2 regions of the Streptomyces laurentii genome follow, and region 1 is predicted to be linked to the other one. Evidence: riboswitches for the same ligand, from Rfam matches in the RefSeq annotation. Region 1 holds a riboswitch; the other holds the start of a gene.
What was found. Region 1 has a riboswitch for cobalamin ahead of ABZ693_RS19675 (ABC transporter substrate-binding protein). Riboswitches for the same ligand answer to the same signal wherever they lie in the genome.

Region 1 (5,175 bases):
CCGGTCATGACGCGGAGCATCGTGGTCGGCCTGGACGGTACGGAGCAGGCGGACGCCGCCGCGCGGTGGGCGGCGGACGAGGCGGAACTGCGCGGGACCGGGGTGCGGCTCGTGCACGTGTGCGAGCCGTCGCCGGAGGCCGTGACGCCGTGCGTCGCCCGCGGACCCGTCGAGGAGTGGGCGCGCGACCTGCTCGCCCGTACGGCCACCGTCCTGCGCGAACGCCATCACGGCCTGCCGGTGACCACCCGCCTCCTGCCCGCCGATCCGGTACCGGGCCTCGTCGCCGAGAGCGAGGACGCCACTCTGCTGGTGCTCGGCTCGCGCGCGCTGGGCCGGGCGTCCGGGTATGTCGTGGGCTCGGTCGGGACGGCCGTCGCCGGCCTGGCCGAACGCCCCGTCGTCCTCGTACGGCCGGACGGCGGCTCACCGCCCGGGAACACGGTCGTGGCGGGCGTCGACCCGCACCGGCCGGACCACGACGTCCTGGAATTCGCCTTCGACGCGGCGGCGCGGCGCGGCGCCCGGCTGGAGATCGTGTACGCGCAGCGGCTGCCGCCGTTCGCGACGCCCGGGCCCGCCATGGCGCCCGACCTCCGCTACTCCGTCAGCCCCGCGATCGGGCGCGCGCTCGACGAGCTGATCGACCCCTGGCGGGCGAAGTACGACGCCGAGGTGACGACCACCGGCCGGGTGGTCGCCGGTTCGGCCGGGCCGGCGCTGATCCGGGCCGCCGAACACGCCGCGCTCGTGGTGATCGGCCGCCGCACGCGTCGCTCGCCGTGGGGCGGACGTATCGGCAGCACGGCCCACGCCGTGCTGCACCACGCCCGGCCGCCGGTGGCCCTGGTGCCGTCCGAGTGACGGCACCAGCGCCCCGTGGCCCGGCTCAGGGCGTCAGCTGCGCCTGGACGAGGGGGCCGTAGCGGGCGACGAGGTCGTCGATGTCCGCGGCCCGTACCTCGGCGCCGCGCGCGATGCCGAACATCACGCCCAGGCCCAGCAGTGCGCCCACCGCGAGCTCCGCGCGCAGGCCCGCGTCCGGGCCGCCCAGCCGGCCGGCGAGGCGGTCCACGACCTGCGTACGGAAGTTGGTGCGCAGGATGTCGCCCTGTTCGCCGTGCAGCGGCGCGAACACGATCCGCAGGACGGGGTCGGCGCCCTGCTCGGTCTGGCTCACCAGGACGTGGCGGACCATGTGCCGGCCGAGGTCCGCGAGCGGGGCGTCCAGCAGCGCCGCGGCGTCCTCCTCGAAGGACATGACCTGGGCGAAGAGCGTGTCCTTGTTGCCGAAGTACTTGAGGATCAGGGGCGCGCTGACCCCGGCCCGGTCCGCGACCGCCTTGAGCGTGATGTCCGCCTGCGCGTGCCGGGCGAGGAGGTGGCGGACGGCCCGGAGGATCGCGGCCTTCGTCGCCTCGGCGTCCCGGCGGGCGGGGCCGCGGGGCGGCCCGGCGTCGCCGGACCCCGGCTCCCCGGCCTTGCCCGCGCGGGCGGTGGCGGATCGGGTGGTCATGAGGGTCATGCTCCTTCCAGCGCCTCGTCGCGTACGGCCGCGTCCGCACGGCCGCGGGCCCGGGTCCGGGTCCGGGTCCGGGTCCGGGTCCGGGTCCGGAGGCCGCCGCCGGGGGCGCGGTCCCTGGGGATGGCGAGGGCGGCGGCACAGGCCACCAGGGCGACCGTACCCGCCATCGCGAACGCCAGCAGATAGCCGTGGAGCGTGGGCAGCGGGATGCCGCCGACGGGGCTCGTGTGGTGGACCAGGATCGCGGCGACGGCGGCGCTGCACACGGCCTGGCCGATGGTGCGCATCAGGACGTTGACGCCGTTCGCGGACGCGGTCTGCCCGGCCGGCACGGCGCCCAGGATCAGGGTGGGCAGCGCCGAGTAGGCGAGGGAGGTACCGGTGGCGACGATCGACGCGCCCACGATGACCATCCACAGGTCGCGGCTGTCCGCGATGCGCACGGCGTAGCCGACGGCGAGGACGGCGGCGCCCAGGGCGAGGGTGACGCGCGGGCCGCGGGACGCCGAGATACGGGCCGACAGCGGGGAGAACAGCAGCATGGTCAGGCCGCCGGGCAGCAGGCACAGGCCGCTGCCGACGATGGACAGGCCGAGCCCGTAGCCGGTGGCCTCGGGCGCCTGGACGAGCTGGGCCGTCACCAGGGAGTTGGCGTAGAAGCCGAAGCCGACCAGCAGCGCGGCGACGTGGGGCAGCGCGACGCGCGGGCGGGCCGCCAGGCGCAGGTCGACCAGGGGCCGCTCGACGCGCAGCTGCTGGACGCACCACAGTCCCAGGATCACCACGCAGGCCACGAACAGGCCGATGACGCGCGGGCTTCCCCACCCCCACTGACCGCCTTGCGATACGCCGAGGAGCAGGGTGACCAGTCCGGCGGCCAGGCCCAGCGCGCCGACGACGTCGAAGCGGCCGGGGGCGCGGACGGGCGACTCGCGGACCGCCCACCAGGCGAGCAGGAAGCCGGCCGCGCCGAGGCCGCTGGTCGCCCAGAACATGGTGTGCCAGCTGGCGTACTGGATGACGAGCGCGGCGAGCGGCAGGCCGAGCGCCGCGCCGATGCCGACGGTGGAGCTCATGAGCGCGACCGCGGATCCGGTCCGCTCGGGCGGCAGTTCGTCGCGCAGGATGCTGATCGACAACGGGACGACGGCGGCCGCGGCGCCCTGCAGCGCGCGGGCCGCGATGAGTACGCCGATGTCGGACGAGAGCGCGCAGAGCACCGAGCCCAGGGTCATCAGCCCGAGCGCGGCCAGCAGGACGCGCCTCTTTCCGTACATGTCGCCGGCGCGTCCGAGCACCGGGGTGAGCACGGCGCCGGCCAGCAGCGTGGCGGTCACCATCCAGGAGACGGCGCCCGCCGAGGCGCCGGTCAGCCGGGGCAGATCGGGCAGCAGCGGAACGACGACCGTCTGCATGACGGCCATGAGGATGCCGCCGAAGGCCAGTACCGGGACCGTGGCCCGCTCCCGCACTCCGGGCCGGCCCGTGGGCCCGTCGGGGGTGGCGGCTGGGTCCGGCGGGACGGCTATCGGGGCCACAGGGCACTCCAGAGGCAGGACGGGATGCGAGGTGAATAATGATTCACCGTATCAAGTGAATAACCATTCACCCGGGATTCCCAGAAGGCCCGAGGTAAAGCTTCGGCCTGGACGATGGCGGGTGACGGCGGGCTGGAGGGAGGGGCGGACGGGCCTCGCTCCGGCCGGCCGGCCGGGCCAAGATCCGCCTGTGGTAACTTGCCCGGGCCAGTCGCACCTCTGTACGTATCGACACGGTATGTGCACGGGTCAGGGAATCCGGTGGGAATCCGGAACTGACGCGCAGCGGTGAGGGTGACGGGCGGAGCATCGGCCACTGGGCCCCATGGGGCCTGGGAAGGCGCTCCGTCCGGACGACCCCGAGTCCGAAAACCTGCTGGCGGCCCGAGTGGCGGCACCCGCCGCCGCCCGGGGAGCACCGTACGACAGGCTCCGCGCATGAGCCGTGACGCAGAGGACTCCTTCCGTGCCCCTCGCACACCCCGTCCGTTCCGCCGCCCTGCTCGTGGCCGGTGCCGTTCTCGTGGCCGGCTGCGGCACCGGCGGAGGCCCGGCCGCTTCCGCCGAGACGAAGGAGACGGCCGCCGGATACCCCGTCCGTCTCGACGACTGCGGGCAGCGCGTGCAGATCGAGCGCGCACCCAGCCGGGCCGTCGCCCTCGACCAGGGGTCGGCCGAGATCCTGCTCTCGCTCGGGCTCGCCGACCGCATGGTGGGCACCGCCACCTGGACGGACCCGGTCCTCAAGGGGCTGGAGAAGGCGAACGCGAAGGTTCCCCGGCTCGCCGACCGCTACCCGTCGTTCGAGAAGGTCCTCGACGCCGAACCCGACTTCGTCAGCGCCTCCTTCCTCTACACCCTGGGCAAGGGCGGTGTGGCGCCCCGGGAGCGGTTCGCGCGGCTCGGCGTGCCCACGTACCTCTCCCCCACCGACTGCGTCGGCAAGGACAACAGCGGCGACGGCGACGGCATCCGCACCCGGCCGCTGACCATGGACACGGTGTACGGCGAGATCCGCGACCTGGCCCGGGTGTTCGACGTCCCGGAGCGCGGCGAGAAGCTCGTCGGGGAACTCCGCGCCCGGGTCGACGAGGCCAAGGCCGGCGCCGACTTCGGCGACGCGTCCGTCCTGTACTGGTTCTCCGACTCCCAGGGGCCGTACATGGCCGGCTGCTGCGGCGCGCCGGGGATCGTCAGCGGGACGCTCGGGGTGAAGAACGTCTTCGACGACACCAAGGAGGAGTGGCCGCAGATCAACTGGGAGACCGTCGCCGACCGCGACCCCGACGTGCTGGTGATCGCCGATCTGACCCGCAAGGCGCAGTCGGCCGAGAGCGCCGCGAAGAAGATCGAGTTCCTGGAGTCGCATCCCGTCACCCGGAACATGACGGCGGTACGGAAGAAGCGGTACGTGATCCTCAGCGGCCAGGCCATGAACCCCACGATCCGCACCGTCGAGGGCATCGAGAAGGTGGCCGCGGCGCTGCGGACGTACGGGCTCGCGAAGTGACCCGGACCGGCCCGGACACGGCGGCCGAGGCGAGCCCCGCCACACCCCGTACCCTCCGTACGCCCCGTGCCCCCCGTACGCCCCGTGCCCCCCGTACGTCCCGGGCGCTTCCCCCGCTCGCCGGGGCCGCCGGGGTCCTCCTCCTGTGCGCCTCGGTCGCCCTCGCCCTCACGATCGGCCCGGCCGACATCCGCGTCCCGGACGCCTGGTCCGTGGTCGCCTCCCATCTGGGCGGAAGCCCGTCCGGCCTGAGCCCGATCCGGGACGGCATCGTCTGGGAGCTGCGGCTGCCCCGTACCCTCCTCGCGGCCGTGTGCGGTGCCGGGCTGGCGGTGTGCGGCGCGGTGATGCAGTCGCTGCTGCGCAATCCGCTGGCCGACCCGTTCGTCCTCGGGGTGTCCTCGGGCGCATCGGCCGGCGCGGTCGCGGTCGTGGTCCTCGGCGTGGGCGGGGGTCTGGTCTCCGTCACCGGAGGCGCCTTCCTGGGCGCGCTCTGTTCCTTCGCCCTGGTCCTGCTGCTCAGTCACACGCTGGGGGGTTCGACAGACCGTGTCGTCCTGGCGGGGGTCGCGGCGATGCAGCTCTTCTCCGCGCTGACCTCG
Region 2 (5,175 bases), on a different contig from region 1:
CCACGGGCCGCCGGGCCTTCCCTTCGGGGGAACCCCGGCGGCCCCGTCGTTTCCCGGGCGAGGATGGGTGGATGAACTCCCGTGCGATATCCGCCTGCTGTCTGCTGCTCGTGCCCCTGAGCCTGGCCCTCGCCGGCTGCGGCACCGAGACCGGCACCACCGCCGGTGACCCGGCCGGCCAGGCGACCGGCACCCCGACGCCCGGTGCGCCGCCGAGGGCCGAGCTGGAGGAGCGCGCCCGGTACGCGCAGGTGGACCCGAAGCACGTGTACGTCACCGAGGCCGACGGCTTCACCCTCGCCCGCCAGTCGGCCGGGGTCGTCGGCGACGACGGCTTCCAGGCCACGTACGTCGCCCCGGACGGCACCCAGATCACGCTCACCGCCGAACGCGGCACCTTCGGCGACAAGGAGTGCGCCGCCACCTCGCGGGGCGACCGCTGTACGGCGGAGAAGCCCGGCTGGTACCGCGTCTCCGCCGAACGGCACACGTACATCCGCGCCGAGGGCGGCGTACGCATCGAGGTCGGCGCCCCGCCCACCGTCCGCAAGGACCTGCTGCGCGCCGCCGCCGAGCACGCGCACCGCGCCGACGACCGCGAACTGGACGGCGTCCTGCCCGAGAAGCCGGCCGGCGGCCGGCAGCCCGTCGAGCGCGGCGACCTGCCGCCCGTGGGCGACGGAGCGCCCGACAACAGCGTGGGCGTGGGCGGCTGATCCTCGGCAGAATGCGCCGCATGGACTTCACGATCAGGACCGCACGACCCGACGACTACGAGACACTCGGCGAGATCACCGTACGGGCCTACCGCGACGACGGTTTCCTCGCGTTCGGCGAGGACGACGAGTACGCGCACCTGCTGCGCGACGTGGCCGGGCGCGCCGCCGACGCGGAGGTGCTCGTCGCGGCCGACGAGGCGGGGACGGTCCTCGGCGGGGTGACCTTCACCACCGGCGACGGGAAGTGGGCGGACATAGCCGGCCCGGACGAGGCCGAGTTCCGGATGCTGGCCGTCGGCCACGAGGGCCGCGGCCGGGGCGTCGGCGAGGCGCTCGTACGGGCGTGCGTCGAGCGCGCGCGGGCCGTCCCGGGCTGCGCGCGGATCGTCCTGTCCACCCAGCAGTCGATGGCCGGGGCGCACCGGATCTACGCGCGCGTGGGCTTCGTCCGCGCCCCGGAACGCGACTGGCAGCCCCTCCCGGGGGTGGACTTCACGCTGCTCGCCTACGCCCTGGAGCTCGGGAACACGCCGTAGGACACAAGGGACGGAAGCGCCCGACACACAACATGTGGGGGGTGCCATGAGCGGTGCCCCCCACATGTATGCTCATCTCGCTGTCGTCGCAGGGGAATCCGGTGGAAGTCCGGAACTGTCCCGCAACGGTGTACTTCGTGCGCTTATGCAGGAAGGAAAGTCCGAGGACCTGCCGACAGCGCGCCCGGTCCGTCCGTTCCGGGTGCCACAGACGTCCGGGCCTCGCGGAGTGGGCCGGTGGACGCGGCGCGCCGTGCGTATCCTCCCGGCCCCCGCACGTCCCCGTTCCCCCGCCGTGGCCCCGAGCCGAGCGAGGGAGAGCCCCCCAGTGACCATCGCGCCCGCAGATCCGGCTTCGGCCCCATCATCCGCGGACCAGGCGGCCGAGACCGACGGCCCGGGAACCGCGCTGCTGCGGATCCTGACCGATCTCACCGCCGACCTCCCCGACACCGACCCCGGCCGGGTCGCCGCCGCCGCGCTGCGCGGCCGGCATCCCGGCTCGGACACGGCGGAGCTGCGCGAGCTCGCGACCGAGGCGGCCGCGGGGCTGATCGCCGAGGACCCGGCGTACTCCCGGCTCGCCGCCCGGCTGCTCACCCTGACCATCGCCGAGGAGGCGGCCGGGCAGGGCGCGGTCTCCTTCTCCGCCTCCGTCGCCACCGGTCACCGCGAGGGCCTGATCGCCGACCGCACCGCCGCGTTCGTCACCCGGCACGCGGCCCGGCTGGACCTGACCATCGACGCGGCCGCCGACGACCGCTTCGGCTACTTCGGCCTGCGCACCCTCTACTCCCGCTATCTGCTGCGCCACCCGATCACCCGCAAGGTCGTCGAGACGCCGCAGCACTTCATGCTGCGCGTCGCCGCCGGTCTCGCCGAGGACGACAGCGTGCGCGCCCTGGACGAGGTCGCGGCGCTGTACGGGCTGATGAGCCGGCTCGACTACCTGCCGTCCTCCCCCACCCTCTTCAACTCCGGCACCCGCCACCCGCAGATGTCGTCCTGCTACCTCCTCGACTCCCCGAAGGACGAGCTGGACTCCATCTACGACCGCTACCACCAGGTGGCGCGCCTGTCGAAGCACGCGGGCGGCATCGGCCTCGCGTACTCCCGGATCCGCGCCCGCGGTTCGCTGATCCGCGGCACCAACGGGCACTCCAACGGCATCGTCCCGTTCCTGAAGACGCTGGACGCCTCGGTCGCCGCGGTGAACCAGGGCGGCCGGCGCAAGGGCGCCGCCGCCGTCTACCTGGAGACCTGGCACGCGGACGTCGAGGAGTTCCTGGAGCTGCGCGACAACACGGGCGAGGACGCCCGGCGCACCCACAACCTGAACCTGGCGCACTGGATCCCGGACGAGTTCATGCGCCGGGTGAACGCGGACGCCGACTGGTCGCTGTTCTCGCCGGCCGACGTGCCCGAGCTGGTCGACCTGTACGGCGCGGAGTTCGACGCCGCCTACCGCGCGGCCGAGGCGGCGGGCCTGGCCCGCAAGACGCTGCCGGCCCGCGAGCTGTACGGCCGGATGATGCGCACCCTCGCGCAGACCGGCAACGGCTGGATGACGTTCAAGGACGCCGCCAACCGGACCGCGAACCAGACCGCCGAGCCCGGCGCGGTCGTCCACTCCTCGAACCTCTGCACCGAGATCATCGAGGTCACGGACGACGGCGAGACCGCGGTGTGCAACCTCGGCTCGGTCAACCTGGGCGCCTTCGTCGACACCGAGGCCGGCGAGCTGGACTGGGAGCGGCTCGACGCGACCGTCCGTACCGCCGTCACCTTCCTCGACCGGGTCGTCGACATCAACTTCTACCCGACCGAGCAGGCCGGCCGCTCCAACGCGACCTGGCGGCCGGTGGGTCTGGGCGCCATGGGCCTCCAGGACGTGTTCTTCCGGCTGCGGCTGCCGTTCGACTCGGCCGAGGCGCGGGCGCTTTCCACCCGGATCGCCGAGCGGATCATGCTCGCCGCGTACGAGGCGTCCGCCGACCTCGCCGAGCGCCACGGCCCGCTGCCGGCCTGGGACCGCACCCGTACGGCCCGCGGTGTCCTGCACCCGGACCACTACGACGTGGAGCTGACCTGGCCGGAGCGCTGGGCCGCGCTGCGCGCCCGGATCGCCGCCGTCGGCATGCGCAACAGCCTGCTGCTCGCCATCGCGCCGACCGCGACGATCGCCTCGATCGCCGGTGTCTACGAGTGCATCGAGCCGCAGGTCTCCAACCTGTTCAAGCGCGAGACCCTGTCCGGCGAGTTCCTCCAGGTCAACGCGTACCTGGTGGACGAGCTGAAGCGGCTGGGCGTGTGGGACGCCGAGACCCGGGAGGCGCTGCGCGAGTCGTCGGGCTCGGTGCAGGACTTCGCCTGGGTGCCGGCCGAGACGCGCGCGCTGTACCGGACGGCCTGGGAGATCCCGCAGCGCGGTCTGATCGACATGGCGGCGGCCCGCACCCCGTTCCTGGACCAGGCGCAGTCACTGAACCTGTTCATGGAGACGCCGACCATCGGCAAGCTGTCGTCGATGTACGCCTATGCCTGGAAGCAGGGTCTGAAGACCACGTACTACCTGCGGTCCCGGCCGGCCACCCGGATCGCCCGCGCCGCGCGCGCCACCACCCCCGTGCCCGCGCAGGCGCAGGCGCCCGACGCGGACGCCATCGCCTGCTCCCTTGAGAACCCCGAGTCCTGCGAGGCCTGCCAGTAATGTCCGACACCCAGAAGAACCTGCTCGACCCGGGCTTCGAACTGACCCTGCGTCCGATGCGCTACCCGGACTTCTACGAGCGCTACCGCGACGCCATCAAGAACACCTGGACCGTGGAGGAGGTCGACCTCCACTCCGACGTGTCCGACCTCGCCAAGCTGTCCCCGGGCGAGCAGCACATGATCGGCCGCCTCGTCGCCTTCTTCGCGACCGGCGACTCGATCGTGTCCAACAACCTCGTCCTGACGCTCTACAAGCACATCAACTCCCCGGAGGCGCGGCTCTACCTCTCGCGCCAGCTCTTCGAGGAGGCCGTGCACGTCCAGTTCTATCTGACGCTGCTCGACACCTACCTCCCCGATCCGGCGGAGCGCGCCGCCGCCTTCGCGGCCGTCGAGAACATCCCGTCGATCCGTGACAAGGCCCAGTTCTGTTTTAAATGGATGGATTCGGTCGAGAAGATCGACCGGCTGGAGACCCAGGCCGACCGCCGCCGTTTCCTGCTCAACCTGATCTGCTTCGCCGCCTGCATCGAGGGCCTGTTCTTCTACGGCGCGTTCGCGTACGTCTACTGGTTCCGCTCGCGCGGCCTGCTGCACGGTCTGGCCACCGGCACCAACTGGGTGTTCCGGGACGAGACGATGCACATGAGCTTCGCCTTCGAGGTCGTGGACACCGTCCGCAAGGAGGAGCCCGAGCTCTTCGACGACGAGCTCCAGGCGCAGGTCACCGCGATGCTGCGGGAGGCCGTCGAGGCGGAGCTCCAGTTCGGCCGCGACCTGTGCGGCGACGGTCTGCCGGGCATGAACACCGAGTCCATGCGCGAGTACCTGCAGTGCGTCGCCGACCAGCGGCTGGCCCGGCTCGGCTTCGCGCCGGTGTACGGCTCGGAGAACCCGTTCGCGTTCATGGAGCTGCAGGGCGTCCAGGAGCTGACCAACTTCTTCGAGCGCCGCCCGTCGGCGTACCAGGTCGCCGTCGAGGGTTCGGTGGACCTGGACGAGGACTTCTGATCCCGCTTCTCCGAGGGGCCGCTCCGCGACGGGGCGGCCCTTCCGCCACGTAGGGTGCCCGCCATGGGGATCTTCTTACGGACGCGGCTGCTGGCGTGCGCCGCCGCGCTGCTCACTGTCGCCGCCGGTCTGGGGATCAGGGCCGCGGGCTCGGGCGTCGTCGCCAAGTACGCGGGGGACGCGCTCTATACGGTGCT

Region 2: it holds a riboswitch for cobalamin, as region 1 does, so the genes downstream of both, ABZ693_RS00520 (ribonucleoside-diphosphate reductase subunit alpha) here and ABZ693_RS19675 (ABC transporter substrate-binding protein) in region 1, are expected to answer to the same signal.

What each region holds. Positions count from the first base shown of each region.
Region 1 covers NZ_JBEYHT010000030.1:22,775-27,949, reverse strand. Annotated here, with positions in the region: gene ABZ693_RS19690 (universal stress protein) at 7-864, shown strand; gene ABZ693_RS19685 (TetR/AcrR family transcriptional regulator) at 890-1,516, opposite strand; gene ABZ693_RS19680 (MFS transporter) at 1,522-3,054, opposite strand; cobalamin riboswitch at 3,255-3,458, shown strand; gene ABZ693_RS19675 (ABC transporter substrate-binding protein) at 3,530-4,573, shown strand; gene ABZ693_RS19670 (FecCD family ABC transporter permease) at 4,717-5,175, shown strand, end outside.
Region 2 covers NZ_JBEYHT010000001.1:109,260-114,434, reverse strand. Annotated here, with positions in the region: gene ABZ693_RS00530 (hypothetical protein) at 72-716, shown strand; gene ABZ693_RS00525 (GNAT family N-acetyltransferase) at 737-1,255, shown strand; adenosylcobalamin-variant (AdoCbl-variant) riboswitch at 1,336-1,434, shown strand; gene ABZ693_RS00520 (ribonucleoside-diphosphate reductase subunit alpha) at 1,584-3,965, shown strand; gene ABZ693_RS00515 (ribonucleotide-diphosphate reductase subunit beta) at 3,965-4,978, shown strand; gene ABZ693_RS00510 (ribosomal maturation YjgA family protein) at 5,042-5,175, shown strand, end outside.